Regions from separate parts of the Streptomyces sp. NPDC046727 genome, predicted to be linked through region 1. Evidence: riboswitches for the same ligand, from Rfam matches in the RefSeq annotation. Region 1 holds a riboswitch; each other region holds the start of a gene.
The links. A riboswitch is a leader RNA that binds a small molecule or an ion and turns the genes downstream of it on or off. The one in region 1 is predicted to bind thiamine pyrophosphate.
Positions count from the first base shown of each region.

Region 2: linked by a shared signal. The riboswitch ahead of thiO (glycine oxidase ThiO) and the one ahead of thiC (phosphomethylpyrimidine synthase ThiC) in region 1 are both predicted to bind thiamine pyrophosphate.
Region 3: linked by a shared signal. The riboswitch ahead of ABZ937_RS20440 (thiamine ABC transporter substrate-binding protein) and the one ahead of thiC (phosphomethylpyrimidine synthase ThiC) in region 1 are both predicted to bind thiamine pyrophosphate.

Region 1 covers NZ_JBEYYR010000023.1:85,145-95,440, reverse strand. Annotated here, with positions in the region: gene hisC (histidinol-phosphate transaminase) at 1-998, opposite strand, end outside; gene ABZ937_RS26250 (LacI family DNA-binding transcriptional regulator) at 1,451-2,563, shown strand; gene ABZ937_RS26245 (metallophosphoesterase) at 2,828-3,913, shown strand; gene ABZ937_RS26240 (hypothetical protein) at 4,094-4,957, shown strand; gene thiC (phosphomethylpyrimidine synthase ThiC) at 5,054-6,838, opposite strand; TPP riboswitch at 6,831-7,008, opposite strand; gene ABZ937_RS26230 (YibE/F family protein) at 7,089-8,510, shown strand; gene ABZ937_RS26225 (SsgA family sporulation/cell division regulator) at 8,605-9,042, opposite strand; gene ABZ937_RS26220 (IclR family transcriptional regulator C-terminal domain-containing protein) at 9,140-9,874, opposite strand.
Region 2 covers NZ_JBEYYR010000033.1:42,790-53,085, reverse strand. Annotated here, with positions in the region: gene ABZ937_RS32025 (Rv2175c family DNA-binding protein) at 73-438, opposite strand; gene ABZ937_RS32020 (FAD-dependent oxidoreductase) at 503-1,735, opposite strand; gene ABZ937_RS32015 (hypothetical protein) at 1,768-2,118, opposite strand; TPP riboswitch at 2,172-2,283, shown strand; gene thiO (glycine oxidase ThiO) at 2,281-3,459, shown strand; gene thiS (sulfur carrier protein ThiS) at 3,456-3,680, shown strand; gene ABZ937_RS32000 (thiazole synthase) at 3,684-4,478, shown strand; gene pknB (Stk1 family PASTA domain-containing Ser/Thr kinase) at 4,605-6,542, shown strand; gene ABZ937_RS31990 (deoxyribonuclease IV) at 6,599-7,477, shown strand; gene ABZ937_RS31985 (DUF4396 domain-containing protein) at 7,553-8,086, shown strand; gene ABZ937_RS31980 (sulfite oxidase-like oxidoreductase) at 8,099-8,731, opposite strand; gene bfr (bacterioferritin) at 8,905-9,408, shown strand; gene ABZ937_RS31970 ((2Fe-2S)-binding protein) at 9,430-9,654, opposite strand; gene ABZ937_RS31965 (class II 3-deoxy-7-phosphoheptulonate synthase) at 9,808-10,296, opposite strand, start outside.
Region 3 covers NZ_JBEYYR010000015.1:122,903-133,198, reverse strand. Annotated here, with positions in the region: gene ABZ937_RS20470 (hypothetical protein) at 1-160, shown strand, start outside; gene ABZ937_RS20465 (hypothetical protein) at 186-932, opposite strand; gene ABZ937_RS20460 (YtxH domain-containing protein) at 1,331-1,792, opposite strand; gene ABZ937_RS20455 (hypothetical protein) at 1,848-2,405, opposite strand; gene ABZ937_RS20450 (oxidoreductase) at 2,714-3,508, shown strand; gene rlmN (23S rRNA (adenine(2503)-C(2))-methyltransferase RlmN) at 3,668-4,774, shown strand; TPP riboswitch at 4,798-4,906, shown strand; gene ABZ937_RS20440 (thiamine ABC transporter substrate-binding protein) at 4,979-6,052, shown strand; gene ABZ937_RS20435 (iron ABC transporter permease) at 6,091-7,692, shown strand; gene ABZ937_RS20430 (ABC transporter ATP-binding protein) at 7,692-8,711, shown strand; gene ABZ937_RS20425 (maleylpyruvate isomerase family mycothiol-dependent enzyme) at 8,735-9,532, shown strand; gene ABZ937_RS20420 (LAETG motif-containing sortase-dependent surface protein) at 9,601-10,287, opposite strand.

The sequences.
Region 1 (10,296 bases):
TCGCCCGGGAACGGCCGGACCACCACACCGTGCTGCTCACAGGCCTGCGCGAACGCGACCGTACGCTCCCCCAGCCGCAGCCACACGAAGTTGGCCTGCGTCTCCGGCACCGTCCAGCCCTGGGCCCGCAGCGCGTCGACCACGCGCGTGCGCTCGCACACCAGCGAGCCGACCCGGCCCAGCAGCTCGTCCTCGGCCCGCAGCGAGGCGATCGCCGCTTCCTGCGCGAGCTGGCTCACCCCGAACGGCACCGCGGTCTTGCGCAGCGCCGCCGCCACCGGCTCATGGGCGATCGCGAAACCGACGCGCAGCCCGGCCAGCCCGTACGCCTTGGAGAAGGTCCGCAGCACACAGACGTTGGGCCGCTTCCGGTACAGCTCGACGCCGTCGGGCACCTCGGGGTCGCGGATGAACTCCCGGTATGCCTCGTCCAGGACCACCAGCACATCGCTGGGCACCCGGTCCAGGAACCGCTCCAGCTCGGCCCGCCGCACCACCGTGCCGGTCGGGTTGTTGGGGTTGCAGACAAAGATCAGCCGCGTCCGGTCGGTGATCGCCTCCGCCATCGCGTCCAGGTCGTGCACATCGCCCGGCGTGAGCGGCACCTGCACCGACCGGGCCCCGCTGATCTGCGTGATGATCGGGTACGCCTCGAAGGACCGCCAGGCGTAGATCACCTCGTCACCGGGGCCGCTGGTGGCCTGGATCAGCTGCTGGGCGACACCCACCGAACCGGTCCCGGTGGCCAGGTGGGAGAGCGGCACGCCGAAGCGCTCGGACAGCTCGTTCATCAGCCCGGTGCAGGCCATGTCCGGGTAGCGGTTGAAGTCACAGGCCGCTGCCGACACGCTCTCCAGCACACCCGGCAGCGGCGGGTACGGGTTCTCGTTGGAAGACAGCTTGTAGGCGACCGGACCGCCGGCCGCGGCCGGCTTGCCCGGCTTGTAGGTGGGGATACCCTCCAGCTCGGCGCGCAGCTTGGGGCTCGTCTCGCTCACCGCAGTCCTCCTCACGACCACCGGCGACCCGTCGACACCGCCGGCTTCCAATACTCCTCACCTTATGAGGATTCGGCGCCGCTGCGTACAGGTGCGTGAGGGCCAGGAGTGCGGGCACCCTCCCAGGACGAGCTGCGTCCCGCACTCCCACCGGCATCAAGGGCATCACCGTACGAAGGCGTACGTTTCGGGGGGCGCGCCGTACATATATCTACGCGCCGGTGGCTTGCGCCGTGGCGCGCATCCCCCGTGAAGGTGAGTTGAGACCTCTTCGAGACATCGGGCACTTGGCAGGCCCACACGCGTTGACAAGTCACGTCTTACTATTGAAGCAGTCAACTTCCTTTCATTCCAAGGAGGTTGACCCCCCATGACCATGCAGAAACGTGCCTGTCAACGCGTGCATATGCGTCCGCACTACCCCACCGCATGAGCCCTACTATCGGCTCGCCATGACAGCAGCAGGGAAGCACCAGGTGAGCCGCGCGGAAACCTCACGTCGAGGCAGCCGGCCGGGTCGGGCGGGCATCAGAGACGTCGCCGCCGCCGCCGGGGTCTCCATCACGACCGTGTCCGACGCTCTCAACGGCAAGGGCCGGCTCCCGGATGCCACCCGGCGCCATGTCCGCGAGGTCGCCGACCGGCTGGGGTACCGACCCTCGGCCGCCGCCCGCACCCTCCGTACCGGCAAGTCGGGTCTGATCGGCCTGACCGTGACGACGTACGGGGATGAACCTTTCACCTTCACGGAGTTCGCATACTTCGCCGAGATGGCCCGGGCCGCCACCTCGGCCGCGCTCGCCCGCGGCTACGCCCTGGTCATTCTCCCCGCGACCTCCCGCCATGACGTCTGGTCCAACGTCGCCCTGGACGGCACGGTCGTCATCGACCCCTCCGACCAGGACCCGGTGGTCAGCGAACTCGTCCGGCAGGGCCTGCCCGTCGTCTCCGACGGCCGCCCGGCCGGCTCCCTCCCCGTCACCGCCTGGGTCGACAACGACCACGAGGCCGCCGTGCTCGGCATCCTCGACCACCTCGCCGACGCCGGCGCCCGCCGCATCGGCCTGCTCACGGGCACCTCGACGGACACGTACACCCACCTGTCGACCACCGCCTACCTGCGCTGGTGCGACCGGGTCGGCCAGGACCCGGTCTACGAGGCCTACCCGGCGCACGACCCGTGCGCGGGCGCCGTCGCCGCCGACCGGCTGCTCGCCCGCCCCGACCGGCCCGACGCGGTCTACGGGCTGTTCGACCCCAACGGCACCGACCTGCTCGCCGCCGCCCGCCGCTACGGCCTCCGCGTCCCCGACGACCTGCTGCTGGTGTGCTGCAGCGAGTCCACCGTGTACGCCAGTACCGAGCCGCCCATCACCACGCTCTCGCTGAAGCCGCGCCGCATCGGCACCGCCGTCGTCCAGCTCCTCATCGACGCCATCGAGGGCGTCGAGTCCGACCAGCCGGTCGAGCAGGTGATACCGACCGAACTGATCGTGCGCACCTCCTCGCAGCGGCGGTCCCCGCGCACGACGGTCAGCCCGCCGCGGACACCGGACGACAAGTAGCGCCGCTCGCCGCATCGGCCGGTACGGGCCCGGCCGGTGCGGCACGGAGACCGGCCGGCCGAGGGCTCGGCCGGCCGACAGCTGGTCGAACATCTGCCCAAACGGGGCGAAAGCCGCGGTGAACTGGAGTCTTGTTCCGATTCACCACCCCTGGGTCATCACACGGCGCGACGCGCATTCCTATGATGGGCCCACGACACCGCGGACCGCTGCGACCAGGCAGTCCGAAGCGGTTCAGATGCGGCGCGATGGTGGAGGGGTCTGATGACTCAGGGGGCCGGTCAGGGACCCGAGGCGGAGCGGACGGCGACGCTGCGCGACTTCCGGGTACCCGCGTACGTCCACGAGACCGGTCCGTACGTCCGTAGCGTCCACCCCGGCAACGCCGTCCCGGCCGCCGACGAGGCGTACCCCGAGGGCTACACCCCCACCCAGCGCGACCTGCCCGTCATCAACCGCGGCGACACCCTCCAGGTCCCCGTCGAGCCCGCCCCTGCCCCCGCCTCCCCGGCACCGCAGCCCGCGACCGGGCCCGGACCGCTCTACGTCGTCGGCGACGTCCACGGCTACCTGGACGAGCTGGTGGCCGCCCTGCGGGCGCAGGGCCTGATCGACGCCTCGGGCCAGTGGTGCGCGGGCACCACCCGGCTGTGGTTCCTCGGCGACTTCACCGACCGCGGCCCGGACGGCATCGGTGTCATCGACCTGGTCATGCGGCTGTCCGCCGAGGCCGCCGCGGCAGGCGGCTACTGCAAGGCCCTCATGGGCAACCACGAGCTGCTGCTGCTCGGCGCCAAGCGGTTCGGCGACACGCCCGTCAACTCCGGCGCGGGCACCGCCACCTTCCAGGCGGCCTGGCTGCTCAACGGCGGCCAGAAGACCGACATGGACCGCCTCCAGGACCACCATCTGCAGTGGATGGCCCGCCTCGACGCCGTCGAGGAGGTCGACGGCTATCTGCTCATCCACTCCGACACGACCGCCTATCTCGACTACGGCGACTCCATCGAAGCGGTCAACGACACCGTCCGCGAGACTCTGACCCGCAACGACGCGGACGAGGTCTGGGATTTGTTCCGCAAGTTCACCAAGCGCTTCTCCTTCCGGGACGAGGGCGGCGCCGACGCCGTGCGCTCCCTCCTCGATACGTACGGCGGCACCCGGGTCGTTCACGGGCACAGCCCCATTCCCTACCTCCTCGGCGAAGTCGGCTCCGAGGACGGCGAGGAGGGAACCGGCCCGGTCGTCGAGGGACCGCACATCTACGCCGACGGGCTCGCCATCGCCATGGACGGCGGCGTGACCATGGCCGGAAAGCTACTGGTCCGGCAACTCCCCCTGGATATCTGACCGTTCCGCGGGCAGGCGCCCTCCGGCTGCGTACACCCAGGTCGGCACGCAATTTCCGGCAACCCCTGTCACCGTGCGCCGTCACGGCTCTACCATCGGCTTATCCGTAGCAGGCTCCCCTCCGTTTCTGCCCGACGGCTCGCCGGCGTGCGAGCCCCAAGCCCTACGGAGCATCGGGGGATGCACATGAACAGCGTTCCGCAGCACCTGCAGAGCGAGGACCGCCAGGAATTCGAGCGGCTCCTCGATGAGGCGCTGCGCTCCGCACCACACCGACCGGAACTGGCCGCTGTCGGACAGCGGCTCAACGCCGAACAACTGCGCACCATGGCGCTCAACGCCTCCGCCCTGATCACGGCAGCCGCGGCGGCCGAGTACCAGCACTACGTCAGGGTCCGCGACGAGCTGCGCCACCCGGCGCTGTCCGTCCCGCCCGCGGCCGACAACTCCGATGCCCTCGCCCCGGATCCGGCCGCCGCGGACCTCGCCACCACCCTCGGCGAAGCCGCCGAGAGCACCGGCGCGGGCGCCATCGCGGTCATCGCCGTCCTGGCTCCCGTCCTCTCCGGAACGGCCGCGATGATCTTCTTGCTCGTCGGCTACATCCTGAAGATGCTGGACCCCGGGCACACCCTCGCCCGGACCATGCTCACCACCGGCTGGGTGTTCGGTGCCATCACCGCGGCGGCGATCCTCGTCGCGGCCGTCGGGCTGCTGCTCACCGCCCTGCGCAACAGCGATCCGGCGGACGCCCGGGCACGGGACACGGCGCACGAGGAGCTGGCCAGGGCCCGGGAGGCATGGCGGAACGCTCTGCTGGAGCGCGGCATCCTGCCGTTCCTCCGGGAGGCACTGGCCGAGCCCGGCCCCACCGCCGTGCGCCACACGGCCCCACCCGCCCCGACCGGTCGCATACCGCGCCTGGGCTACGGCCGCCCAGGCTTCAGCAGCCCCGACGACGGCGCCGCGTCCGGCCGCCCGAACTACACCAGCCCCGACTACACGAGCCCCGACTTCGGCGGCCCGGAGCACCGGCCCGAGTGACCGGGCCCTGCTCCGAGCAGCCCCGTCTCATGCCCCCGTGCCGCCCCAGCCGCCCGCCTACGGGACGGCCGGCGCGGCGAGTTCACCGTGCGCGAGTCAGTCGGCGATCGGCAGATACACCCGGTTGCCGGCAGCCGCGAACTCCTTCGACTTCTGTGCCATGCCCTGCTCGATCTCGGCCCGGCTGCCACCGTGCTCCCGCCGGATGTCCTGCGAGATCTTCATGCTGCAGAACTTCGGACCGCACATGGAGCAGAAGTGGGCCGTCTTGGCGGGCTCGGCCGGCAGGGTCTCGTCGTGGAACTCCCGTGCCGTGTCCGGGTCCAGGGCGAGGTTGAACTGGTCCTCCCACCGGAACTCGAAGCGGGCGTCGGACAGCGCGTCGTCCCACTCCTGCGCGCCGGGGTGCCCCTTGGCGAGGTCCGCGGCGTGCGCGGCGATCTTGTAGGTGATGACGCCGGTCTTGACGTCGTCCCGGTTGGGCAGGCCCAGGTGCTCCTTGGGCGTGACGTAGCAGAGCATCGCCGTGCCCCACCAGGCGATCATCGCGGCACCGATGCCGGAGGTGATGTGGTCGTACGCCGGCGCGATGTCCGTGGTCAGCGGGCCGAGCGTATAGAACGGAGCTTCATCGCAGATCTCCTGCTGAAGGTCGATGTTCTCCTTGATCTTGTGCATCGGGACGTGCCCGGGGCCCTCGATCATCGTCTGTACGTTGAAACGCTTGGCGATGCGGTTGAGTTCCCCGAGCGTCTTCAACTCCGCGCACTGCGCCTCGTCGTTGGCGTCCGCGATCGAGCCCGGGCGCAGGCCGTCGCCCAGCGAGTACGTGACGTCGTAAGCGGCGAGAATCTCGCACAGCTCTTCGAAGTTCTCGTACAGGAACGATTCCTTGTGGTGCGCCAGGCACCACGCGGCCATGATCGAGCCGCCACGCGAGACGATGCCGGTCTTGCGGTTGGCGGTGAGCGGGACGTACGGCAGCCGGACGCCCGCGTGGACGGTCATGTAGTCCACGCCCTGCTCGGCCTGCTCGATGACGGTGTCCTTGTAGATCTCCCAGGTCAGGTCCTCGGCCCTGCCGTCGACCTTCTCCAGGGCCTGGTAGAGCGGCACCGTGCCGATGGGCACGGGGGAGTTGCGCAGGACCCACTCGCGGGTGGTGTGGATGTTCCGGCCGGTGGACAGGTCCATGACCGTGTCGGCGCCCCAGCGGGTCGCCCAGGTCATCTTCTCGACCTCCTCCTCGATGGAGGACGTCACCGCGGAGTTGCCGATGTTGGCGTTCACCTTCACCAGGAACCGCTTGCCGATGATCATCGGCTCGATCTCCGGGTGGTTGACGTTGGCCGGGAGCACGGCCCGGCCCGCCGCGATCTCCTCGCGGACCACCTCGGGCGAAACGTTCTCCCGGATGGCCACGTACTCCATCTCCGGCGTGATCTCGCCTCGGCGGGCGTACGCGAGCTGCGTCACCGCCTGGCCACCGCGACCCCGTCGCGGCTGGCGCGGGCGTCCGGGGAAGACCGCGTCCAGGTTCCGCAGCCCGCCGCGCGGCGAGGTGTGCTTGATCCCGTCGTCCTCGGGACGAACCGGACGGCCCGCGTACTCCTCGGTGTCGCCGCGGGCGATGATCCAGTTGTCCCGCAGCGGCGCCAGGCCCCTGCGGACGTCCGTGTCGACGAGTGGATCGGTGTACGGGCCCGATGTGTCGTACAGCGTGACCGACTGCCCGTTGGTGAGGTGCACCTGGCGGACCGGCACCCGCATGTCGGGGCGCGAGCCCTCGACGTACGCCTTGTGCCAGCCGATGGACTTCCCGGCCTCCTGGGACTTCTCGTCCTGAACGGAGGCAGGCGTGCGTGCGTCCTTGTTGGTCATGAGACCTACTCCCTACGCCGGCATTACCCGGTAACAGGTTCGGCGGTCGACGCAGCGGATTCCGTCTGCCGACGTTTCCTGTGGAACATCGCTCGTTCCACGTGAAACATCGCGTCTACGGAGGTCAGCGCCCTCTCAGCCCGGTGCTCCGAGCTCCCGCGTGTGCAAAGGTGCCTCCACGCTAGCGTTATTTGTGGCGCGGTGAACAGTGGGCCCCCACCGTTCTTGCGATGATCGGGCGGTGACCAGGATGGAGCAGTACCCCCACCAGCCGCCCGAGCCGCTCCGCCGAGCGGGCTCGGGCGAAGGCGTCGGACACGGCCACGGAGCCCCTGAGGGCGGCCGTGAACCTGGGCACGGGCCGGGGCACTCGCACGGCCACACTCACAGTCACGGCCCCGCCGCCCCCGTCTCCAAGCACCTGCGCAAGGTCATCGCCGCGATCCTGGTCCCCTTCACCGCGGCGGTCCTGGTCGGGCTCGTGGTGCTCTGGCCCGGAGAGGCACCGTCGCACAAGCGCACCGGCGTCGGCTTCGACCGGCAGACCCAGCAGGCAACGGTCACCCGGGTCGTAGAGGTCAGCTGCAAGTCGGTGAACGCCTCCGGCGTCCCCCCGACCGGGGACACCTCCACCGCCGAAGGCACATCGGCGCAGCAGGAGGCCAACGGCACCTGCAAGAAAGCGACCGTCCGGGTCGACACCGGCAAGGACAAGGGCCGTACCTTCACCGAGGTCGTGCAACCTGACCAGTCGCGGCAACTGCACCAGGGCGAGAAGGTCGTGGTCGCCTACGAGCCCTCGGCCCCCAAGGAACTGCAGTACGCGGTGACCGATGTGAACCGGCAGTTCCCCATGTCGCTGCTCGCGGGGATCTTCGCCGTGGCCGTGGTCGTGGTGGGCCGGCTGCGTGGTGTCATGGCGCTGATCGCGCTGGCCGTGAGCTTCCTGGTGCTGACGCTGTTCATCCTGCCGGCGATCCTGCAGGGGGCGAACCCGCTGGTGGTGGCCGTGGTCGGATCGAGCGCCATCATGCTGATCGCGCTGTACATGTGTCACGGACTGTCGGCCCGTACGTCGGTGGCGGTGCTCGGCACGCTGATCTCGCTCCTGCTGATCGGTGTGCTCGGCTCACTGTTCATCGGCTGGGCCGCGCTGACCGGCAACACGGACGACAACACCGGCCTGATCCACGGCCTGTACCCGTCGATCGACATGAGCGGTCTGCTGCTGGCCGGCGTCATCATCGGTTCGCTCGGCGTCCTGGACGATGTGACGGTGACCCAGACGTCGGCGGTCTGGGAACTGCACGAGGCCAACCCCTCGATGGGCTGGCGCGGGCTGTACCGGGCGGGCATCCGCATCGGCCGCGACCACATCGCGTCCGTGGTCAACACGCTCGTGCTCGCCTACGCCGGTGCCGCGCTGCCGCTCCTGCTGCTGTTCTCGATCGCGCAGAGCAGCGTCGGGACCGTGGCCAACAGCGAGCTGGTGGCCGAGGAGATCGTGCGCACGCTGGTGGGCTCGATCGGTCTGGTCGCCTCGGTCCCGGTCACCACGGCGCTGGCCGCGCTGGTCGTGTCGGCCGACCGGCCCGGCCCGGACGGCAGGGCGCCGGCCGGGGCCCAGCCCGCGCCCGCGCGGGGCGGGCGGGGGCGGCGCCGGAAGCGGTGAGTGCGGCGGGGGCGGGCGCCCGCCCCCTGCAGAAGCGTTCCTGCACGGTTCCACGTGGCACGGCGGAGCGTCCAGTGTCACTTGCCGTAACGCTTCAGCCGGCGCTCTGCTCCTCGGCCAGGATGCGGTCCAGAGCCTCGTCGAGATGGGCGTCGAAATCAGCGAGCGCACCCTCCTGACCGAGCGGCACGAGCTTGTCCGTGCGGTCGAGGAAGGCCACGAGCGGTGGCGCCGACGAGCGGAACAGGGCCTGGTCGCCACCGACCTGAAGCCGGATCAGCACCTCGCCCAGCACCTCGGAATCGGCGGGGGCGATGCGCACATCGCCCTCCCCGCACGGGCGGCCGACCCCGTCGATCAGCAGCTCCCGCCCGAAGGCCCAGGTCACCGGGGCATCACCGGGCAGATGAAAGGTGAGCCGCACGGCATAGGGATCACTTGTCTCGTAGCACAACTCCACCGGGATACGGAAGGAGAGATCCTCCGACACGAGAAAGCTCATCATGACTTCTGCTTGTACGGACTCGCGCATCGCCTACCCCGATATGACATCGACTGGCCGGGATTGATCCCTCTGACCGTGGTCAAATCTTGCTGAACGTACACGGCAGATCACAAGGAGTAAGATTTCAGATACTGATAGAGAGCGCGAGAGCCCCCAGGTGCCGCCCGATCTCCGCCTGCAGCCGCTGGGCCGCGGGAAGCAGCCGGTCCGCCTGATGGGCGGGGAGGGAGATGGCCATGGTGGCCGCGGTGGTACCGACCGTGATCGGGATCGCCGCGCAGACCGTCCCGACCGCGTACTCCTGACGCTCCACCGCGGTTTCCATCCGCCGCATCCGGGCCAGCCGGCGCAGCAGCGCGTCGTTGTCCCGCACGGTGTACGGAGTGAGGGGCTGCACGGGATACCGGGCGAGATGGTCGCGTCGCGCGTCCTCGTCCAGCTGGGAGAGCAGGCACTGCCCGATCGCGTGCGCATGGCCGGTCTCGCGGAAGTCCGCCCACTCCTCGACCGCGGGCGCCTGACGGGAGTCGGAGACGCACATGACCTCGATCTCCCCGTCCCGGTACAGCGCGTAGTACACCGGCACACCGAGGGAATCGCACCAGTGCGCAAGCGTGTCCGCCACCGCGCTGCGACGTTTCTGCTGCGCTCCGCTGCGGGCCAGCCGCTCTGTCGCGTCGCCGAGGTGGAACAGTCCCTTCTCCCGCCGCAGATAGCCCTCGTGCACCAGAGTGCGCAACAGGTGGTACGCCGTGGGCAGCGCGAGGCCGGTCTCGCGGGCGAGTTGTTTGGCCGGGGCGCCGTAGGGGTGCGCGGCGACGGTCTCCAGCAGGCGCATGGCGCGCTGGACGGATCCGATGAGCGTGGCGTTGGATCCGGCGGCGGCCGGTGGTTCCGGCCGACGGGCGGAGGGCGGAGGGCCGGAGAGGTCCCCGGCAGGCGGAGGGCCGGAGAGGTCCGCCGCGGGCCGGGGGCCGGGAAGGTCAGTCGCAGCCGCAGGGCCGGGAAGGTTCTCTGTGCGTGCCTGCACTTGGCCGGGGACGGCCAGGGGAGCCGGTCGGCCGGGGGATGCGCAGGAGCGCGGTGGGGTGGTGGGGGGTGCGTGGGATTCTGCCGGTGCGGTGTCAACCGTGGCCAAGGGTCACTCCCGAAGCGCGAGGGGCAGCCCGTGCGAAGGAAGAGCACGGAGGGGTCTGCGCCACCCACGGGGCCGGACCCCGTGGAGAGTTCCGGACTTTAACCGTCCGCACCGCGTGCAGACGGCCCCCCGGGGAAACTTCC
Region 2 (10,296 bases), on a different contig from region 1:
GGGGCCCACCAGGACGATGTCGCCGGGGCGCAGGTGGTGGGGGCCGCACGCCACCTCCTGGTGCGGGTCGGCTCAGACGGCGAGCGCCTGGGCGCGGCGCTTCACCTCCGTGCCGCGATTCTCGCTCAGGGCCTGCGCGGGGGTGCCGGGCAGGGTCGGGTCGGGGGTGAAGAGCCACTCGATCATCTCTTCGACCGTGAAGCCGTCGTCCCGCAGGAGCGTCAGGGTCCCGGACAGGCCCTTGACGACCTTGTCCCCGTCGATGAAGGCGGCGGGGACGTGCAGCGCCCGGTTCTCACCTCGGCGTACGGCGATGAGCTGGCCCTCCTTGACCAGCTGCCGCACACGTGTCACCTCGACGTCGAGCATCTCGGCGATGTCGGGGAGGGTGAGCCAGGCGGGGACGAGAGCATCAATCTTTGCGTCAATCTCGGTCACGGGAACTAGCCTGCCATCCCCCACTGACAGTCGGAAGTCAGGCAGGTCCAGGTGGGAGGGTGTGCTAGTCCGCCGTGGCGTCCTTCAGGGGCCGTGCCGGGTCCGCCAGGGCCTCGGGATCCATGGCGCGGCCCGCCTCGATCAGGCGGCGGCCCTGGGCCAGGTCGCGGGGGCGGCCCACCGCCAGGAGGGCCACCAGGCGGTCCTCGCGCAGCCAGCACACCGTCCAGGACGGGCCCTGCGGGTCGCCGCGCCAGACCAGGCGGTCGGCAGCGGGGTGGTGGCCGGCGTACTGCACGAAGCGGCCGAACTGCTCGGACCAGAAGTACGGCACCGGGTCGTAGACCACGTCGGTCTCGCCGAGGATGTTCGCGGCGACCGTGCGCGGCCCCTGCAGGGCGTTGTCCCAGTGGTGGACGAGGAGCCGCTCGCCGTAGCGGGCCGACGGGAACGACGCGCAGTCGCCGACGGCGTACACGTCCGGCAGGGAGGTGCGCAGACGGGCGTCGGCGAGGACCTCGCCGTGCGCGCCCAGCTCGATGCCGGAGCCCGCGAGCCAGGCGGTGGCGGGGCGGGCGCCGATACCGACGACGACCGCGCCCGCGGGCAGCCGGGCGCCGTCGGCGAGCACCACCTCGCCGGGCTCGACGCGCTCCACGCGCGCGTGCAGGCGCAGCTGAGCGCCCGCGTCGGCGTACCAGGCGGCCATGGGTGCGGCGACCTCGGCGGGCAGGGCGCCGGCCAGCGGGCGTTCGGCGGCCTCCACGACGGTCACCGCGCAGCCGGCCTCGCGGGCGGCGGTGGCGAACTCGGCGCCGATCCAGCCGGCGCCCACGACCACGATGTCGTGCTGCCGGGCGAGCACGGGCCGCAGCCGTTCGGCGTCGTCCAGGGTGCGCAGCAGATGCACACCGGGCACGCCCTCGGTGCCGGGCAGGGTGATCGGTTCGGCGCCGGTGGCGAGGACCAGGACGTCGTACGGCACCGGACCGGCCTCGGTGTCCAGCTCGTGCGCGGCGGGCCTGAGGCCCCGCACCTCGCAGCCGAGCCGCAGCTCGACCCCGAGGGACTCGAAGTCCACGTCGAAGGCGGAGTCCTCGGCCTTGCCGAGCAGCACGGCCTTCGACAGCGGCGGCCGGTCGTACGGCTGGTGCGGCTCGGCGCCGATGACGGTCACGGGGCCCGGAAAGCCCCGCTCCCGCAGGGCGACCGCGGTCTGCACCCCGGCCATGCCCGCGCCGACGACGACCACGCGCCGCCCCGGTGACGTGCCCTCTTGCGCTGTCTGCTCGCTCACCCGATCACCATAGACAATTGATGATCCGTCAGTCAGGGGGCGTGCTCGGTGACCTGCTCCACAACGCTCGTCCCGGAGCCGGGCTGGGACTCCCACTCCCAGGTCTCGTCGAGCCGCACGCGCCCGTCCGGCAGTTCCGTGACGGTGGACATGCAGTGCCCCGAGGAGGTCGAGCCGTCGGTCTTCAGCTGGACGTAGCGGAAGTCGAGCCGGTCGCCCTCGCGGGTGCCGACCAGATGACCGCGCACGACGTCGCCGCCGGCGTACTCGGCCCAGATCCCGCCGTCCTTCTCGTGGTACGCGAACCGGGTGCGGGTGCCCACCTGACCTGGGGCTTGGTCCGCCACGGGGGCGAGGATCAGTCCGTCGAGCGACCGGGCCATGAAGCAGGGCTCCCTTACGGGTGAGGAGGGGGGCGGGCTAGGGTGGCCACCGTACAAGCACTCGCGGGAGCCCGGACGCACCGGGCTGAGAGGGAGGCTGGCGGCCTCCGACCGTACGAACCTGATCCGGGTCATGCCGGCGAAGGGAGGGGCTGGACGCCCATGTCGTCACGTACGTCCGACGTCCTCGTCATCGGGGGCGGAATCATCGGCCTGGTCACGGCCTGGCGCGCGGCGCAGCGCGGGTTCGCCACGGCCGTGGTGGACCCCGAGCCCGGGGGCGGGGCCGCGCAGGTCGCGGCCGGGATGCTGGCCGCGGTCACCGAACTGCACTACGGCGAGGAGACCCTGCTCGCCCTGAACTTGCAGTCGGCCCGCCGCTACCCGGAGTTCGCGGCCGAGCTGACCGAACTGACCGGGCACGACCTCGGCTACCGCCGCTGCGGCACCCTCGCCGTCGCGCTCGACGCCGACGACCGCGCCCACCTGCGCGAACTGCACGCGCTGCAGCAGCGCTCGGGCCTGGAGTCGGAGTGGCTGTCCGGGCGGGACTGCCGGCGCCTTGAGCCGATGCTCGCGCCGGGGGTGCGCGGCGGGCTGCGGGTCGACGGCGACCACCAGATCGACCCGCGCCGGCTGGCGGCGGCCCTGGTGGCCGCGTGCGAGCGGTCCGGGGTGGTGTTCCACCGCGACTGGGCCGAGCGGCTGGACGTGGCGGGGGACCGTGCCGTCGGGGTCACCACGGCGGACGGCACCGCGCTGCGCGCCGAGCAGGTGGTGCTCGCGGCCGGGAGCCTGAGCGGGCGGCTCACGGGCGTGCCGGACGAGCTGCTGCCCCCGGTGCGGCCGGTCAAGGGGCAGGTGCTGCGGCTGACCGTGCCGCGCCGGTACGCGCCGTTCCTGAGCCGGACCGTGCGGGCCGTGGTGCGCGGCAGCCATGTCTACCTGGTGCCCCGGGAGAACGGCGAACTGGTCGTCGGCGCCACCAGCGAGGAGCTGGGCTGGGACACGACGGTCACCGCCGGGGGCGTGTACGAGCTGCTGCGCGACGCCCACGAGCTGGTGCCCGGCATCACCGAGCTGCCGCTCACCGAGACCCGGGCCGGGCTGCGCCCCGGCTCCCCCGACAACGCGCCGCTGCTCGGCCCGTCCGGCCTGGCCGGGCTGCTGCTGGCCACCGGGCACTACCGCAACGGGGTGCTGCTCACCCCGGTCACCGGAGACGTGCTGGCGCACGCGCTGGTCACCGGTGAACTCCCCGAGGAGGCACGCCCGTTCACCCCGCGGCGGTTCGGCGCCGCGCTCATGCACACGACGGACAAGCTGGAGCAGCCCGCATGAACCTCTCCGCCAACCTCTCCGTCACCGTCTCCGTCAACGGCGAACCCCGCCAGGTCGCGCCCGGCACCGCGCTGGACGCGCTGGTGCGGACCCTGACCGCGGCACCGCGCGGGGTGGCCGCCGCCGTCAACGAGACCGTCGTCCCGCGCGGGCAGTGGGCGACGACCGCCCTCGCCGACGGCGACCGGGTCGAAGTCCTCACCGCCGTGCAGGGGGGCTGAGCCATGGCCGACGATCCCCTGGTCCTCGGTGGGCTGACCTTCTCGTCCCGGCTGATCATGGGCACGGGCGGGGCGCCCAGCCTGGAGGTGCTGGAGCGGGCGCTGGTCGCCTCCGGCACGGAACTGACGACGGTCGCGATGCGCCGGGTGGACCCCTCCGTGCACGGTTCGGTGCTGTCGGTGCTGGAGCAGCTCGGCATCCGGGTGCTGCCGAACACGGCGGGCTGTTTCACCGCGGGTGAGGCCGTGCTGACCGCCCGGCTGGCCCGGGAGGCGCTCGGTACCGACCTGATCAAGCTGGAGGTCATCGCCGACGAGCGGACGCTGCTGCCGGACCCGGTGGAGCTGCTGGAGGCGGCGGAGACGCTGGTCGACGACGGCTTCACGGTGCTGCCGTACACGAACGACGACCCTGTGCTCGCGCGCAAGCTGGAGGACGTGGGGTGCGCCGCCGTGATGCCGCTCGGCTCCCCGATCGGGTCCGGGCTGGGCATCCGCAACCCCCACAACTTCCAGCTGATCGTGGAGCACGCGCGCGTGCCGGTGATCCTTGACGCGGGGGCCGGTACGGCGTCGGACGCGGCGCTCGCGATGGAGCTGGGGTGCGCTGGGGTGATGCTCGCCTCCGCGGTGACGCGGGCGCAGGAGCCGGAGCGGATGGCTGCCGCGATGCGGCTTGCCGTGGAGGGGGGCCGGTTGGCCCGGCTGGCCGGGCGGATCCCCCGTCGGTATCTCGCGGAGGCGTCGTCTCCCGCGGAGGGCTTGGCCGTGCTGGATCCTGAGCGTCCTGCGTTCTGATTCCCGTGGGGCCCCCGCCGTCGGCGGCCGCGGGTTTGTGCGAAGCGTCACAGGTCGGCTTCAGTCCCGGTGCTATCAGGGACGAACGGGCAGGGCTGTCGGTCGGTCCTCGTAGACTCCCCTCTCGTGGATACGACCCTTCAGGACCCCCTCGTCGGGCAGGTGCTCGACGGCCGCTACCGCGTCGACGCGCGCATCGCGGCCGGCGGGATGGCCACGGTCTACCGGGCCCTGGACACCCGCCTGGACCGCGTGCTCGCGCTGAAGGTGATGCACCCGACACTCGCGGCCGACGGGTCCTTCGTCGAGCGGTTCATCCGGGAGGCGAAGTCCGTCGCCCGGCTCGACCACCCCAACGTGGTGCAGGTCTTCGACCAGGGCACCGACGGGTCGTACGTCTACCTGGCGATGGAGTACATCGCCGGCTGCACCCTGCGGGACGTGCTGCGGGAGCGGGGCGCCCTGCAGCCGCGGGCCGCGCTGGACATCCTGGAGCCGGTGCTCGCCGCGCTCGGCGCCGCGCACCGGGCCGGGTTCGTGCACCGCGACATGAAGCCCGAGAACGTGCTGATAGGGGACGACGGCCGGGTGAAGGTCGCCGACTTCGGGCTGGTGCGCTCCGTGGACACGGTGACCAGCACCACGGGTGCCGTCCTCGGGACCGTGTCCTATCTCGCGCCCGAGCAGATCGAGCAGGGCACCACCGACCCGCGCGTCGACGTGTACGCGTGCGGGGTGGTCCTGTACGAGATGCTGACGGGCACGAAGCCGCACTCCGGGGACTCCCCGGCCCAGGTGCTCTACAAGCACCTCCACGAGGACGTGCCGCCGCCCTCGGCGCTCGTGCCGGGGCTGCCGTACGAGCTGGACGAGCTGGTGGCGTCGGCGACCGCGCGCCACCCGGACATCCGGCCGCACGACGCCGTGGCGCTCCTCTCCGAGGTGCGCGAGGCCCGTCGGCCGCTGACCGACGAGCAGCTGGACACACTGCCGCCGCAGGCGCTGACCGCGGCGCACGACAACGCCGAGGACCGCACGAGCGTGATCCCGCGCGCGCTGACCGTGCCCCGGCCGCTGCCCGTGAACGAGGACGTCCCGGCACAGGCCGCAGGCGACGGCACCGACCGCACCGCCCGCTTCCAGAGCCCGCCCGTGCCGCCCCGCCGGCGCCCGGCGCGGCCCCCGCGCGCCGTGCTGGCGATGCTCGCCGCCGTGCTCGTGGTGCTCGGCGTGGGCGTCGGGATCTGGTACATCAACTCCGGCCAGTTCACCAAGGTGCCGCCGCTGCTGGCGAAGACCGAGGCACAGGCGAAGGAGCGGCTGGACGCGGCCGGGCTCGACGTCGGGCAGGTCAAGCGCGCCTACAGCGACACCGTCGAGCGGGGCACGGTGATCGGCAGCGACCCGGCGCCCGGCGCGCGGATCCGGGACCACGACTCGGTGACGCTGACCGTGTCGCTGGGCCCGGAGACGGTGAACGTGCCGAACGTGCGGGGGCAGACGCTCGCGAAGGCGCGGGCGCGGCTGAAGGCGGACGGCCTGGAGCCGGGCATGGTCACCCGCGAGTTCAGCGAGGACGTCCCCAGGGGCTCGGTGATCGGGACGACGCCGGACGCGGGCACCAAGCGGCACGCGGGCTCGGCGATCGCCCTGGTCGTCAGCAAGGGCAGCCCGATCGACGTGCCGGACGTCACCGGCGACGACCTGGACAGCGCGAAGCAGGAGCTGACGGACGCCGGGCTGAAGGTGAAGGTCGCCACCGCGCGGGTCAACTCCGAGTACGACAAGGGCAAGGTCGCCGCGCAGAGCCCGGGCGACGGGAGCGAGGCCGCCGAGGGCGACACGGTGACGCTGACGCTGTCCAAGGGCCCGGAGATGGTCGAGGTCCCGGACGTGGTCGGCGACAGCGTGGACGACGCCCACGAGGCACTGGAGGGCGCGGGCTTCAAGGTGGACGAGGACCGCGGGCTGCTCGGGCTGTTCGGCGACACCGTGAAGGAGCAGTCGGTGGACGGCGGCGACACGGCACCCAAGGGGTCGACGATCACGATCACCATCCGGTGACCGGAGTCACCGGGGACCGCGGTTCGGGCACCGGGCGGGCATGACACCCTGAACGGGTGAGTCCGCTTTACTCCTCCCTCCCCCGCAACCCCGTCGGCGGCCATGTGCCCGTGGCCGGCGGCCTGCACTCCGTCGGGCTGTCGTACGCCCACGATCTGAAGGCCGAGACCGTGCAGGTCTTCGTCGCCAACCCGCGCGGCTGGGCCACGCCCGCCGGGAACCCGCGGCAGGACGAGGCCTTCCGCGCGGCGTGCGCCGAGCAGTCGATCCCGGCGTACGTGCACGCCCCGTACCTGATCAACTTCGGCTCGCACACCGAGGCGACCGTGGAGAAGTCGGTGGAGTCGCTCAGGCACTCGCTGCGGCGCGGGCGGGAGATCGGCGCGCTGGGTGTGGTCGTGCACACCGGGAGCGCGACCGGCGGGCGGGCCCGGGAGGTGGCGCTGAAGCAGGTGCGCGCGCACATGCTGCCGCTGCTGGACGAGCTGATCCACGACGACGACCCGTTCCTGCTCCTGGAGTCCACCGCCGGACAGGGCGCCTCGCTGTGCTCGCGGACCTGGGACTTCGGGCCGTACTTCGAGGCGCTGGACGCCCACCCGAAGCTGGGCGTGTGCCTGGACACCTGCCACATCTTCGCGGCGGGGCACGACCTGACCGGGCCGAGCGGCATGCACCAGACCCTCGACCTGCTGGTCGACACCGTCGGCGAGGGCCGGCTGAAGCTGATCCACGCCAACGACTCCAAGGATGTGGTGGGCGCCCACAAGGACCGGCACGCGAACATCGGCGCCGGCCATATCGGCGAGGACCCGTTCCGGGCGCTCATGACCCACCCCGCGACCGAGGGCGTCCCGCTGATCATCGAGACGCCGGGCGGCAAGGAGGGGCACGCGGCGGATGTGGAGCGGCTGAAAAAACTGCGCGACGGATAACCACTTGGGGAATACCCCTGGGGGGTATACGGTTCTTGCTGGGCGCAGGAGCCGTTACCTGACATGGGGGCAGTCATGCAGCACGAAGCACACGCAGAGCACACAGAGCACGCTCACCACCACGAAGCACACGCTCACCACCACGGCGCGCACGCGCACCACCACGCGTCCGCCGCCACCTGGCCCATGGCCGCCCAGGCCACCCTGCACTGCCTCACCGGCTGCGCCATCGGCGAGGTGCTCGGCATGGTCATCGGCACGGCGTTCGGGTGGGGGAACCTGCCGACGATGATCACGGCGATCGTGCTGGCCTTCTTCTTCGGCTACTCGCTCACCCTGCGCGGGGTACTCAAGGCGGGCGTCGACTTCCGTAGCGCCTTCCGGGTGGCACTGGCCGCGGACACCCTGTCCATCGCCGTGATGGAGCTGATCGACAACGGCGTGATCCTGGTCTGGCCGTCCGCGATGGACGCCATGCTGGGCGACGCGCTGTTCTGGATCTCGCTCGCGGCCTCGCTCGTGCTCGCCTTCGTCGTGACCACCCCGGTCAACAAGTGGATGATCGGTCGGGGCAAGGGCCACGCGGCGGTGCACCAGTACCACCACTGAGCAGGCCGGGAATCAGAGCTCGGGGCCGTCCCCGGGCTCTTCCTGGTAGGAGTAGCGCTGCTCCTTCCAGGGGTCACCGATGTTGTGGTAGCCGCGCTCCTCCCAGAAGCCGCGGCGGTCGGTGGTCATGTACTCCACACCCCGGACCCATTTGGGGCCCTTCCAGGCGTACAGGTGGGGGACGATCAGGCGGACCGGGAAGCCGTGCTCGGCGGTGAGCAGTTCGCCGTCCTTGTGGGTGGCGAAGATCGTACGGTCGGAGGCGAAGTCCGACAGGCGCAGATTCGAGCTGAAGCCGTACTCCGCCCAGACCATCACATGGGTGACATCCGGCGCCGGCGGGGCCAGGTCCAGGATCGCGCGGGCCGGGATTCCGCCCCACTCCGCGCCGATCATGCTGAACTTCGTCACGCAGTGCAGATCGGCCACCACGGTGGTGTACGGCAGGGCCGTGAACTCCTCGTGGCTCCAGGTCCGCTTGTCACCGTCCGCGGTGGCACCGAAGACCCGGAACTCCCAGCGCTCGGGCCGGAACTTCGGGACGGGACCGTAGTGCGTGACCGGCCAGCCACGCTGGAGCCGCTGACCCGGCGGAAGCTCGGACCCTGCCGCTGCCCCAGACTCTCGCTCCACCGGATGACCCATGTATCCATCCTGACAGACCTTGGGCGGTACCCTTGACCACCCTCCGACGAATCGGACAACTAGGGTAAGCCAGCACTTACTTACTAAGTATGCACTTACTGGACGATCTTCACGGGCGGTGCGATCATGCGGCGCTATCGACTGATGCCAGTTGCCCGGAAGGAGTCCATCGCATGCAAGGCGACCCCGAGGTCATCGAACTGCTCAACGAACAGCTGACCGCCGAGCTGACCGCGATCAACCAGTACTTCCTGCACTCCAAGCTCCAGGACCACAAGGGGTGGGTGAAGCTCGCCGAGTACACGCGGGCCGAGTCGTTCGACGAGATGCGGCACGCGGAGCTGCTCACCGACCGCATCCTGCTGCTGGACGGCCTGCCGAACTACCAGCGGCTGTTCCACGTCCAGGTCGGGCAGACGGTGACCGAGATGTTCCAGGCCGACCGGCAGATCGAGGTCGAGGCCATCGACCGGCTGCGCCGGGGCATCCAGCTGATGCGGGAGAAGAACGACATCACATCGGCGAACATCTTCGAGGCCATCCTGGCCGACGAGGAGCACCACATCGACTACCTGGACACCCAGCTGGAACTCGTGGACAAGCTGGGCGAGGCGCTCTACCTCTCGACCGTGATCGAGCAGAGCCAGCCCGACGCGTCGGGACCGGGCGCGCACTGAGCGGCTTCGGGCCCAGAGCGGCTAGGCCGCGTCGTCCAGCCGTTCGAGAGCCGGGGCGTGCCGGTTGATCAGCTCCCGGCGGGGGCAGGCGCCCCGGCCGAGGAGGGCCTGGATCCGGCGCACGCACGACCCGCAGTCCGTGCCCGCCTTGGAGGCGGAGGCTATCTGGCGCGGGGTGCAGGCGCCGTTCTCCGCGTGCTGCTTGACCTGGGCCTCGGTGATGCCGAAGCAGCTGCAGACATACACGCGGATTCACCTCCCGACGGGATCGTTGATTCTCCTGCCATCCCGCTTTCCGGTGAGGCAAACCTAACCTTACCCATCCCACGGCACGCGCAAAAGTGGGTGGGGCGCGGATCGGATGTGATCCGCGCCCCAGGGTGGCTCAGCGGTTCCCGGTCACTGGTCCCGGTACATCTCGGCCACGAGGAACGCCAGGTCCAGCGACTGGCTGCGGTTCAGCCGCGGGTCGCAGGCCGTCTCGTAGCGCTGGTGCAGGTCGTCGACGAAGATCTCGTCGCCGCCGCCCACGCACTCCGTGACGTCGTCGCCGGTCAGCTCCACGTGGATGCCGCCCGGGTGGGTGCCGAGCGCCTTGTGGACCTCGAAGAAGCCCTTGACCTCGTCCAGCACGTCGTCGAAGCGGCGGGTCTTGTGCCCGGAGGCCGCCTCGAAGGTGTTGCCGTGCATCGGGTCGGTCACCCAGGCCACCGTCGCACCGGACGCCGTGACCTTCTCGACCAGCTCGGGGAGCTTGTCGCGGATCTTGTCGGCGCCCATGCGGACGATGAAGGTCAGCCGGCCGGGCTCCCGCTCGGGGTCGAGGCGGTCGATGTACTGCAGCGCCTCCTCGGCCGTGGTGGTCGGGCCGAGCTTGATGCCGATCGG
Region 3 (10,296 bases), on a different contig from region 1:
ATGCGTCTGTGTGGTGTGGGCGGAGCGCGGCGGGCCGCGCTGGGCCCGCGTCGTGGCGATCCTGACGCTCGCGCTGGGCGACGCGGTGAGCAGCTCCGGGAAGAAGAAGCGGCGCGGAAGCTGGGGCGGGAGCAGCAGCATGGACAGCGACGACGACTAGGCCCGGCCGGGCGAGCGACGGATCATCAGGCCAGGTCGAACGCCTTCGCGCCCGACAGCACCGGAACGACCTGGTACCTGCCGTCTCCTGCGCCGCAGGTGGGACGGGTGTCGGCGGTGGCGGAGACGTTGGTCCCCGCCAGGAAGCGTCCGTCGCCGCTGGGCACCACCGTCGAGAAGTGGTTGGCGGCCCCGTCCCAGTAGTACATGCACTGGTGCAGGTTCACGTACCGCCCCGTGGTCAGGTCGAGAGTCCTGACGCCCGACAGGACGGGGACGAGCTGGTAGTTGCCGTCTCCCGCGCCGCAGGTGGGACGGGTGTCGGCGGTGTCGGAGACGTTGGTCCCCGCCAGGAAGCGTCCGTCGCTGCTGGGCACCACCGTCGAGAAGTGGTTGGTGGCCGCATCCGAGTAGTACATGCACTGGTGCACGTTCAGATAGCGCCCGGCCCGCAGGTCGAGAGCCTTGACTCCGGACAGCACCGGCACGAGGCCGTAGTTGCCGTCTCCCGCGCCGCAGGTCGGCCGGCTGTCGGCGGTGGCGGACACGTTGCTGCCCGCCAGGAAGCGTCCGTCGCTGCTCGGCACCACCGTGGTGAAGTGGTTGGTCGCCGAGCCCGAGTAGTACAGGCACTGGTGCAGGTTGAGGTACCCGGCGGCTGCTCGCTCGGGTCCACGGGCGTGGGCCGTGGCCGGTGCGAGCAATACGGCCGCGGCGCTCACAGTGGCCGCGAGGGCAGCGAGCCACGCCTTGGGACGAATCTTCTGGCGCACGATGTGTTCCCCCTTTCCGGTGCTCCTTCCGATGAGGAGCAGGCAAAGCAGAGCACGGAGACGGGCGGATTGACGGGTATCCGTCATTCAATCCACCCGAAGGTGGGGCATCCGCACGCTCTTCAGGCCACCCATGTGGATCTGCGCCACTGGTAAGGCCATGCCCAAGCCCGGAGAACTGGCGGTAGTCGGGCAGCAACAAGCCCCCTACCAGCGCGTTCGGCGCGGATAGGGGGCCGAGGCGTAGAAGTGCCTCAGGGCATGCATGCCGTGTTCACGAGCGGACCGGTACTTACAGTGCCTCCGGCGGGGGATCTACAGTCGCACGCTCCACCTGGACGCCAGGAACCACGCCCGCTCCACGGCGGACGCCAGAGCCGCCCTGGGCCCGTGTTCCGTCATGCGGTGAGCAGGCGGTTGAAGAACGAACGGTAGTGCTGGAGGGCCCTACGCAGATCTTCGGTGTCCGCCTCCTCGCCCCGGTTCCACTGGCCTTCCAGCTCGTGCTTCTGCTCGGAGAACGTCTCGGCGAGCTGCTGCATGACGTCGGCGACCAGGGAGTCGGCCGTGTGTACGGCGTCCTGGGGGTCGTCGATGAACTCGTTCTGGATCTCCTGCCACCGCTCCCGGAGATGCTCCTCTTCCTCCGGCGCGAGGAGGTGAAGACTCTCGTCGTCCGGTACTGCGGCAGCCTCACGCCCCTGCCCTTCGGCAGTCTCTTGAGGCGGGGCTGTGCTCTCGCCGGGGTAGACAGGCGCTTCGGACTGCGCCCGCGGTTCACCCCTGCTGCCGGCGCGGGGCTGGGCCAGGTCTTCGGTGGACAGTCCCCTCTCGGGGCCCGGCGCGTGTTCGCGTTCCATGTCTCCTCCATCCCTTCGTCCTTCAAGATCTGTCGGCATGCGGTGGTGAGCGGGTTCAGGCCCGGGCGTGGCGAGGCTGACCACCGTCGGAGAGCAGTTCGTCGAAGAGCTCGCGGTAGTGCACCATGGCGCCGCGCAGTTGCTCGGTCGTGGCCTTGTGCTGGACGCTGAGTGCGTCGATCTCGTGTGCGGCCCGATAGTGCTCCAGCGTGCGGCCATGCTCGACTGAAAGATCCTTCACGCGCTGCTCGAATTCCCCGGTCGGGTAGCCGCGCTCGTGCATCAGAGAGGTGACCAGACGGTCGGCGTCATGCACGGCATCGTTGGGCCGGTCCACGAACTCGTCCTGCACGCTGGTCCAGTCCCGGGCGTACCGTTCCCGCACGCTGCTGGACAGCGGCTTGATGTCGAGAGAGTCATGGCGCCTCTCCCGCGCACTGAGCTCACGCTCGGCGGCCAATCTGTTGTCAGCGCCCTCGACTGTTCGTTCGTACTCGGGGCCGAAGCGTTCGCGTAGGTGGCGGCGGCGCATGTACAAGAAGGCTGCCGTGGCGACGAGAGCGATCACCACTACGACGGGGATGATAATTGCCAGAAGTGTCCCTGTTGACATTGCGGTCGAGCCCCCTTGATCTGCCCGTTATGCACCACTTGGTACCCGTATGCCCCTGGTGTTGCGGCCAAAACGGGGTTCAGCGCGCCACCCAACGGCGGCAGCGGCCCATCCGATCGAGGGCAGGTCGTGTCGAGTCCCTCGCCCGACGACGAGCATGAGCGGCCCCAGCAACAGACTGCCCTCGACGTGGATGCCGAGGAGCGGCATCGTCCCGCCGACAACCCGATCTGCTGCCCGCCTGAGCCGGCGGCGCCGGTTCTGCCTACCCTCGATACAGGGGGTGACCAACCCGGAAAAGGACCGCCATGGACCTCCAGCTCAAGGGCAGGGTCGCCGTCGTCACCGGAGCGAGCAAGGGCATCGGCCTCGCCATCGCCGATGCGTTCGCCCGTGAAAGCGCACATGTCACCGTCGGCAGCCGGAGCATTACTCCCGAGCTCAAAGGGCTCCACGAGAAGTACGGCGTCACAGCAGTCCCGGTCGACCTGTCCACCGCAGACGGACCGGGCGCACTCGTCCGACACGCGGTGGACCAGTACGGCAGGGTCGACGTCCTGGTCAACAATGTGGGTACCGCGACGCCCCGTCCGAGCTTCCTGGACATCGACGACGCCGAGTGGCAACGGATCTTCGACATGACCCTGTTCAGCGCGGTCCGGGCCAGCCGCGCTGCGCTTCCTCACCTGCTGGCCGTGGACGGGGGTTCCATCATCAACATCAGCTCCATCAACGCGCGTCTACCCTTCCCCATGGTCGTGGACTACTCCGCGGCCAAGGCCGGGCTGAGCAGCCTGACAAAGTCGCTGTCCGAGGAGTTCGCACCGCGAGGCGTCCGGGTCAACGCGATCGCCCCGGGGCCGGTTCGCACTCCCTTCTGGACCGCGCCGGGCGGCTTCGCCGATGCCACGGCAGCCCAGGCCGGCACCACCGCGCAGGAAGCCATCGATGCGGTCGTGCCGCAGAGCATGGGCATCTCCACAGGACGCGTCACCGAAGCTCACGAAGTCGCCGATCTGGCTCTCTTCCTCGCCTCCCCGCTCGCCGGCAACATCACAGGAGCCGAGTTCACCATCGATGGCGGCCAGGTCAAGACATTGTGATCTCTTGCCCCTGCCTGCACACCCGGTTGCCGAGCGCCGGGCGGTAGGGATCGAAAGATGGCGCCGTGACCTGGTCCTACAGGGTGACGACCACCGATGACAGTCGTCCGGAGCGACAGCTCCAGGTCACCCATGTGGATCTGCGACACTGGTACAGCCATGCCTAAGCCCGGAGAACTCACTTTCGTCGCCCCGCGCGGAGCCAAGAAGCCGCCGCGGCATCTCGCCGACCTCACGCCCGCCGAGCGCAAGGACGCGGTGGCCGGGATCGGTGAGAAGCCGTTCCGTGCCAAGCAGCTCTCGCAGCACTACTTCGCGCGGTACGCGCACGACCCGGAGCAGTGGACCGACATTCCCGCCGGTTCGCGTGCCAAGCTCCAGGAAGCCCTGTTCCCGGAGCTGATGACCGTCGTCCGGCATCTGTCCACCGACGAGGGGACCACCCGCAAGACGCTGTGGCGGCTGTTCGACGGCACGCTGGTCGAGTCCGTGCTGATGCGGTATCCGGACCGGGTCACCATGTGCATCAGCTCGCAGGCCGGATGCGGGATGAACTGCCCGTTCTGCGCGACCGGGCAGGCGGGGCTGGACCGGAATCTGTCCACCGCCGAGATCGTCCACCAGATCGTCGACGGCATGCGGGCCCTGCGGGACGGCGAGGTGCCGGGCGGGCCCGCGCGACTGTCCAACATCGTCTTCATGGGCATGGGCGAGCCGCTCGCCAACTACAACCGGGTCGTGGGTGCCATCCGGGCCCTCACCGATCCCGCGCCCGACGGCCTCGGGCTCTCGCAGCGAGGGATCACGGTCTCGACCGTCGGGCTCGTGCCGGCCATCCACCGGTTCGCCGACGAGGGCTTCAAGTGCCGGCTCGCGATCTCCCTGCACGCCCCCGACGACGAGCTGCGCGACACCCTCGTCCCCGTGAACACGCGGTGGAAGGTGCGCGAGGTGCTGGACGCCGGGTTCGAGTACACCGAGAAGAGCGGTCGCCGGCTGTCCATCGAGTACGCGCTCATCCGGGACATCAACGACCAGGCGTGGCGGGGGGACCGGCTCGGGCGGCTGCTCAAGGGCAAGCCCGTGCACGTCAACCTCATTCCGCTGAACCCGACTCCGGGGTCCAAGTGGACCGCGTCGCGGCCCGAGGACGAGAAGGCGTTCGTCGAGGCCATCGCCGCGCACGGGGTGCCCGTCACCATCCGGGACACCCGCGGTCAGGAGATCGACGGAGCCTGCGGTCAGCTCGCGGCCACCGAGCGGTAATCTGACCGGGTCCACATATCTTCATATTCCGACAGGGGAGCGCCACAGCGCTGAGAGTGCGGCGGACAGGGCCGCAGACCCTCTGAACCTCGCCCAGGTCATTCTGGGTAGGAAGTTCGGTCATCACTCATGCTGTTGCGCCCTGCCCGGGTCCGTCCCGGGCAGGGCCGCGTTCTTCCTGGCCAACCCCAGGAGGACACTCACATGCACACCAAGACCCTCGTGGCTGCGGCGGTCGGCCTCGGCCTGATCACCTTGTCCGCGTGCGGATCGACGGACGGCAAGGGCTCCGCGGACTCCAAGACCGTGACCCTCGTCAGCCACGACTCGTGGTTCGTGTCCAAGAACGTGCTCAAGGACTTCGAGAAGCAGTCCGGGTACAAGGTCAGGGTCCTGCCGACCGGCGACGCCGGGCAGGCCGTCAACAAGGCCATCCTCACCAAGGACAACCCGCAGGGCGACGTCTTCTTCGGCGTCGACAACACCCTGCTGTCCAGGGCTCTCGACAACGGGCTGTTCCAGTCCTACGAGGCGAAGGGGCTCGGCACGGTCGGGGCCGCCTACCAGCTCGACAAGGACAAGCACAGGGTCACCCCGGTCGACTACGGCGACATCTGCGTCAACTACGACAAGGCCTGGTTCAGCGAGCACAAGCTGACCCCGCCGCAGTCCTTCGCCGACCTCGCCAAGCCCGCGTACAAGAACCTCCTCGTCACCGAGAACGCGGCCGCCTCCTCGCCCGGCCTCGGCTTCCTGCTCGGCAGCGCGGCGCAGTTCGGCGACGAGGGCTGGCAGGGCTACTGGAAGAAGCTCAAGGACAACGGCGTCAAGGTCGTCGACGGCTGGGAACAGGCCTACCGCCAGGAGTTCTCCGGCTCGTCCGAGGGGAAGAAGGCCGGCGGCGACCGGCCGCTCGTGGTGTCGTACGCCTCCTCCCCGCCCGCCGAGGTGATCTACGCCAAGAAGCGGCCCAGCACCGCCCCGACCGGCGTCGCGACCGGCACCTGCTTCCGGCAGATCGAGTTCGCCGGGCTGCTGAGCAACGCGAAGAACACCGAGGGCGGCAAGGCGTTCATCGACTTCCTGCTCTCCAAGGAGTTCCAGCAGGACATGCCGCTGAACATGTTCGTGTACCCGGTCGTGAAGGGGGCCGCCGTGCCCGCCGACTTCACCGAGTACGGGCCGGCCGCCAAGGATCCCGAGACCATGGCCCCGGACAAGATCGCCGCCAACCGCGACCAGTGGGTCAAGTCGTGGACCTCGCTCGTACTGAAGTAGCCGGCACCCGGCGGGGAAACGCGGCGCGGCTCGGGCTCATGGCCCTGCCCGTCGCGTTCTTCGCGCTGTTCTTCGCCTGGCCCGTGGCCGCGATCGTCGCGCGCGGGCTGAAGGCGGACGGCGCCTGGCAGTTCGGGCGGATCGCGGACGTCGTCACCCAGCCGGACCTGAGGCACGTGCTGTGGTTCACCACCTGGCAGGCGCTCGCCTCCACCGCGCTGACCCTGCTCCTCGCGCTGCCCGCCGCGCATGTCTTCGCCCGCCTCGACTTCCCGGGCAAGCGGCTGCTGCGGGCCGTGGTCACGGTCCCCTTCGTCCTCCCGACCGTCGTCGCCGGCAGCGCCTTCCTGGCGCTGGTCGGCCGGGGCGGCCTGCTGGACGAGGTGTGGGGAGTACGGCTGGACACCACGGTGTGGGCGATCCTGCTCGCCCACGTCTTCTTCAACTACGCGGTCGTCGTACGGACCGTCGGCGGGCTGTGGGCCCAGCTCGACCCCCGGCAGGAGGAGGCCGCGCGGATGCTGGGCGCCTCGCCGCTGACGGCCTGGCGGAAGGTGACCCTGCCCGCGCTCGCGCCCGCCGTGGCCGCCGCCGCGCTGATGGTGTTCCTGTTCACCTTCACCTCCTTCGGCGTCGTGCAGATCCTCGGCGGGCCCACCTTCTCCACCCTCGAAGTGGAGATCTACCGGCAGACCTCCGAGGTCTTCGACCTGTCCACGGCCGCCGTCCTCACCCTCGTCCAGTTCGTCGCGGTCGGCGCGATCCTCGCCGTGCACGCCTGGACGGTACGGCGCCGGGAGACCGCCCTGAGGCTGGTGGACGCCTCCGTCACCGCCCGCCGGCCGCGCGGCGCCGGGCAGTGGGCGCTGCTCGCCGGGGTCCTCGGCACCATCGCCCTGCTGCTGGTCCTGCCGCTCGCCGTCCTCGTCCGCCGCTCGCTCGACGCGCCCGGCTTCGGCTACTACCGGGCGCTGGCCGACGCGGACGGCGGTACGTTCCTGGTGGCGCCCCTGCACGCCGTGTGGACCTCGCTGGAGTACGCCGTCGCCGCCACCGCCATCGCCGTGGTGATCGGAGGGCTCGCCGCCGCCGCGCTGGCCCGCCGGGACGCGGGCCGCCTGGTGCGCGGTTTCGACGCGCTGCTGATGCTGCCGCTCGGCGTCTCCGCCGTGACCGTCGGCTTCGGCTTCCTGATCGCCCTCGACAAGCCGCCGCTGGACCTGCGCCAGTCGTGGATCCTGGTGCCGCTCGCCCAGGCGCTGGTCGGCGCCCCCTTCGTCGTACGGACCATGCTGCCCGTGCTGCGCGCGGTGGACGTACGCCTCAGGGAGGCCGCCGCCGTGCTCGGGGCCGGGCCCTGGCGGGTGTGGCGGGAGGTGGACCTGCCGCTGGTGCGGCGCGCGCTGCTGGTCGCCGCCGGGTTCGCGTTCGCCGTGTCGCTGGGGGAGTTCGGCGCGACCGTGTTCATCGCGAGGCCGGACAACCCGACCCTGCCGGTCGCCGTGGCCCGGCTGCTCAGCCGCCCCGGCGATCTCAACTACGGCCAGGCGATGGCCCTTTCGACCATTCTGATGGTGGTGTGCGCCGCCGCTCTGCTGCTCCTGGAGCGGTTGCGCACCGACCGGACGGGGGAGTTCTGATGCTGCTGAGCCTGGACGCCGCGACCGTGCGCTTCGGCGGGCGGGCCGTGCTCGACGCCGTCGGCCTGGAGGTCGCCGAGCACGAGGTGGTGTGCGTCCTCGGACCCAGCGGCAGCGGCAAGTCGACGCTGCTGCGGGCCGTGGCCGGGCTCCAGCCCCTGTCCGGCGGACGGGTGCTGCTCGACGGCCGGGACCAGACGGGCGTACCCGCGCACAGGCGGGGCGTCGGGCTGATGTTCCAGGACCACCAGCTGTTCCCGCAGCGGGACGTCGGCGCGAACGTGGCGTTCGGGCTGCGCATGCACGGCGTCGCCAAGGGCGAACGGGGCACCGAGGTCGGGCAGTTGCTGGAACTGGTCGGGCTGCCGGGGGCCGCCCGGCGGGCCGTGGCCTCCCTGTCCGGCGGCGAGCAGCAGCGGGTGGCCCTCGCCCGGGCGCTCGCGCCCCGGCCCCGGCTGCTCATGCTGGACGAGCCGCTCGGCCAGCTGGACCGCTCGCTGCGGGAGCGCCTGGTGGTCGAACTGCGGGAGTTGTTCGGCCGGTTGGGGACGACCGTGCTCGCCGTCACCCACGACCAGGGCGAGGCGTTCGCACTGGCCGACCGGGTGGTGGTGATGCGGGACGGGCGGATCGCGCAGTCCGGGACGCCCATCGAGGTGTGGCAGCGGCCCGCCGACGCGTTCGTGGCCCGCTTCCTCGGCTTCGAGAACGTGGTCCCGGCGACCGTCGCCGGTACGGCCGCCGACAGCCCGTGGGGGAAGCTGCCGGTGCCCGACGGCTCCGCGCAGGGCGGCCGTACGGTTCTCGTCCGGCCCGCCGGGGTCCGGCTGGTGCCGGCCGACCAGGGCCTGCCCTGCACGGTGACCGCCCGCACCTTCCGGGGCACCCATGTGGCCGTCCACCTCCAGCCGGCGGACGGCCCGCGCCTTGAGGCGGCCTGTACGCTCCGGGACGCGCCGGAGCCGGGCGCCTCGGTCGGCGTCGAGTTCGACGTGGCCGAAATCGTCGTGCTCGACTGAGCACCCGCCCGTACGCTGGGGGCATGCCTCCGCTCGCGCATGACCGCTACTGCCGGGAAATCGCCCACCAGGTCGCACAGTTGCGGGCCGTGGTGACCTCCGGTGCCGATCTGTCCGCGACCGTGCCGACCTGCCCCGACTGGTCGCTGGAGGAGCTGGTCCGGCACGTGGGCGGCGCCCTGCGCTGGGTGGACGCCGTCGTGCGCGGCCGGGCCCAGGAGAACATCCCCGAGGAAGACGTTCCGCTGGCCGGCGGGCCGGAGAAGCGCGGTGACGCGGCGGCCCTGGACCAGTGGCTCGCGGACACCGGCGAGCTGGTCGTCGGCGCCCTCCGGGAGGCCGGCCCCGACACCCGGGTGTGGGGCTGGGCCGGGGTGCTGAACGCCGGCTTCTGGGCCCGCCGCATGGTCTGCGAGATCACCGTCCACCGGGCCGACGCCACGCTCGCCGCCGGACTGCCCTACGAGGTGGCACCGGACATCGCGGCGGACGTGCTGGACGAGTGGCTGCAGCTGGTGGAGTGGGTGCAGCACAACGCGCCGCACGACGCGGCGAGGGACCTGCGCGGGCCGCACCGCTCGATCCATCTGCACGCCACCGACACCGAACCCGCCTTGAACGCCGAGTGGCTCGTCGAACTGGGCGAGGACGGGATGAGCTGGCGGCGCGGCCACGAGAAGGCCACCGTCGCCCTGCGCGGCCCGCTCACCTCGGTGCTGCTCGCCTTCTACCGTCGACTGCCGCCGGACGGCCCCGGCCTGGAGGTGCTCGGTGACCGGGAGCTGCTGGAGTTCTGGCTGGAGCGGACCACGTTCGGCTGACGCATGCGACCGCGGCCCGTCCCCTGGGGATAGGGGGACGGGCCGCGGCGCGTTGTGCGGGTGAGGCGTCAGCCGTTGCGGCTCGCCCCACGGCGGCGCATGCCGAACCAGACCGCGCCACCGCCGACGACGACCAGGGCCGCCGCGAGCCCGGCGATCAGGCCGGTGTTGGAGTCGGCGCCGGTCTCGGCGAGGTTGGAGTCACCGGCGGCCGGGGACGGCGCGTTGTCCGAGGTGCCCGCCGGGGCGGAGCTGGACTCGGAGGCCGACGGGGCCGGGGTCGCCGGCTCGGCCGGCGCCGCCTTGGACGGGGACGGGGACGGCGTCGTGCTGGCCGACGGCGTCGGGGTCTGGCTCTCGGTCTTGCAGGCGGTGGAGGGGGTCACCAGGTCGGGCTGGATGTCCTCGTCGACGGCCTTGTCGGCCTTGACGTGGACCCGGTAGGTGGCGTTCGGCTTCCAGTCCTCCGCGAAGGTGATCCGGGTGCCCTCCTTCGACCCCTTGACCGGCTGCTCGCCGACCTTGGTCTCGATGCCGCCGACGCCCTTGAGGAAGACGGTGACGGTGGCGTCCTTGGCGGAGGGGTCCGTGTCGGTGACGACGATGACGCCCTTGTCGCCGTCGCACTTGGCTTCGGCGGAGAAGTCCTTGATGCTGCACGCGAGAGCGGAGCCGGACAGGCCCAGCACCAGCGCCGTCGACCCGGAGGCGACACCCAGGAGATGCGCGGCACGGCGTACGCTACGGCGAGTCATGGACAACGT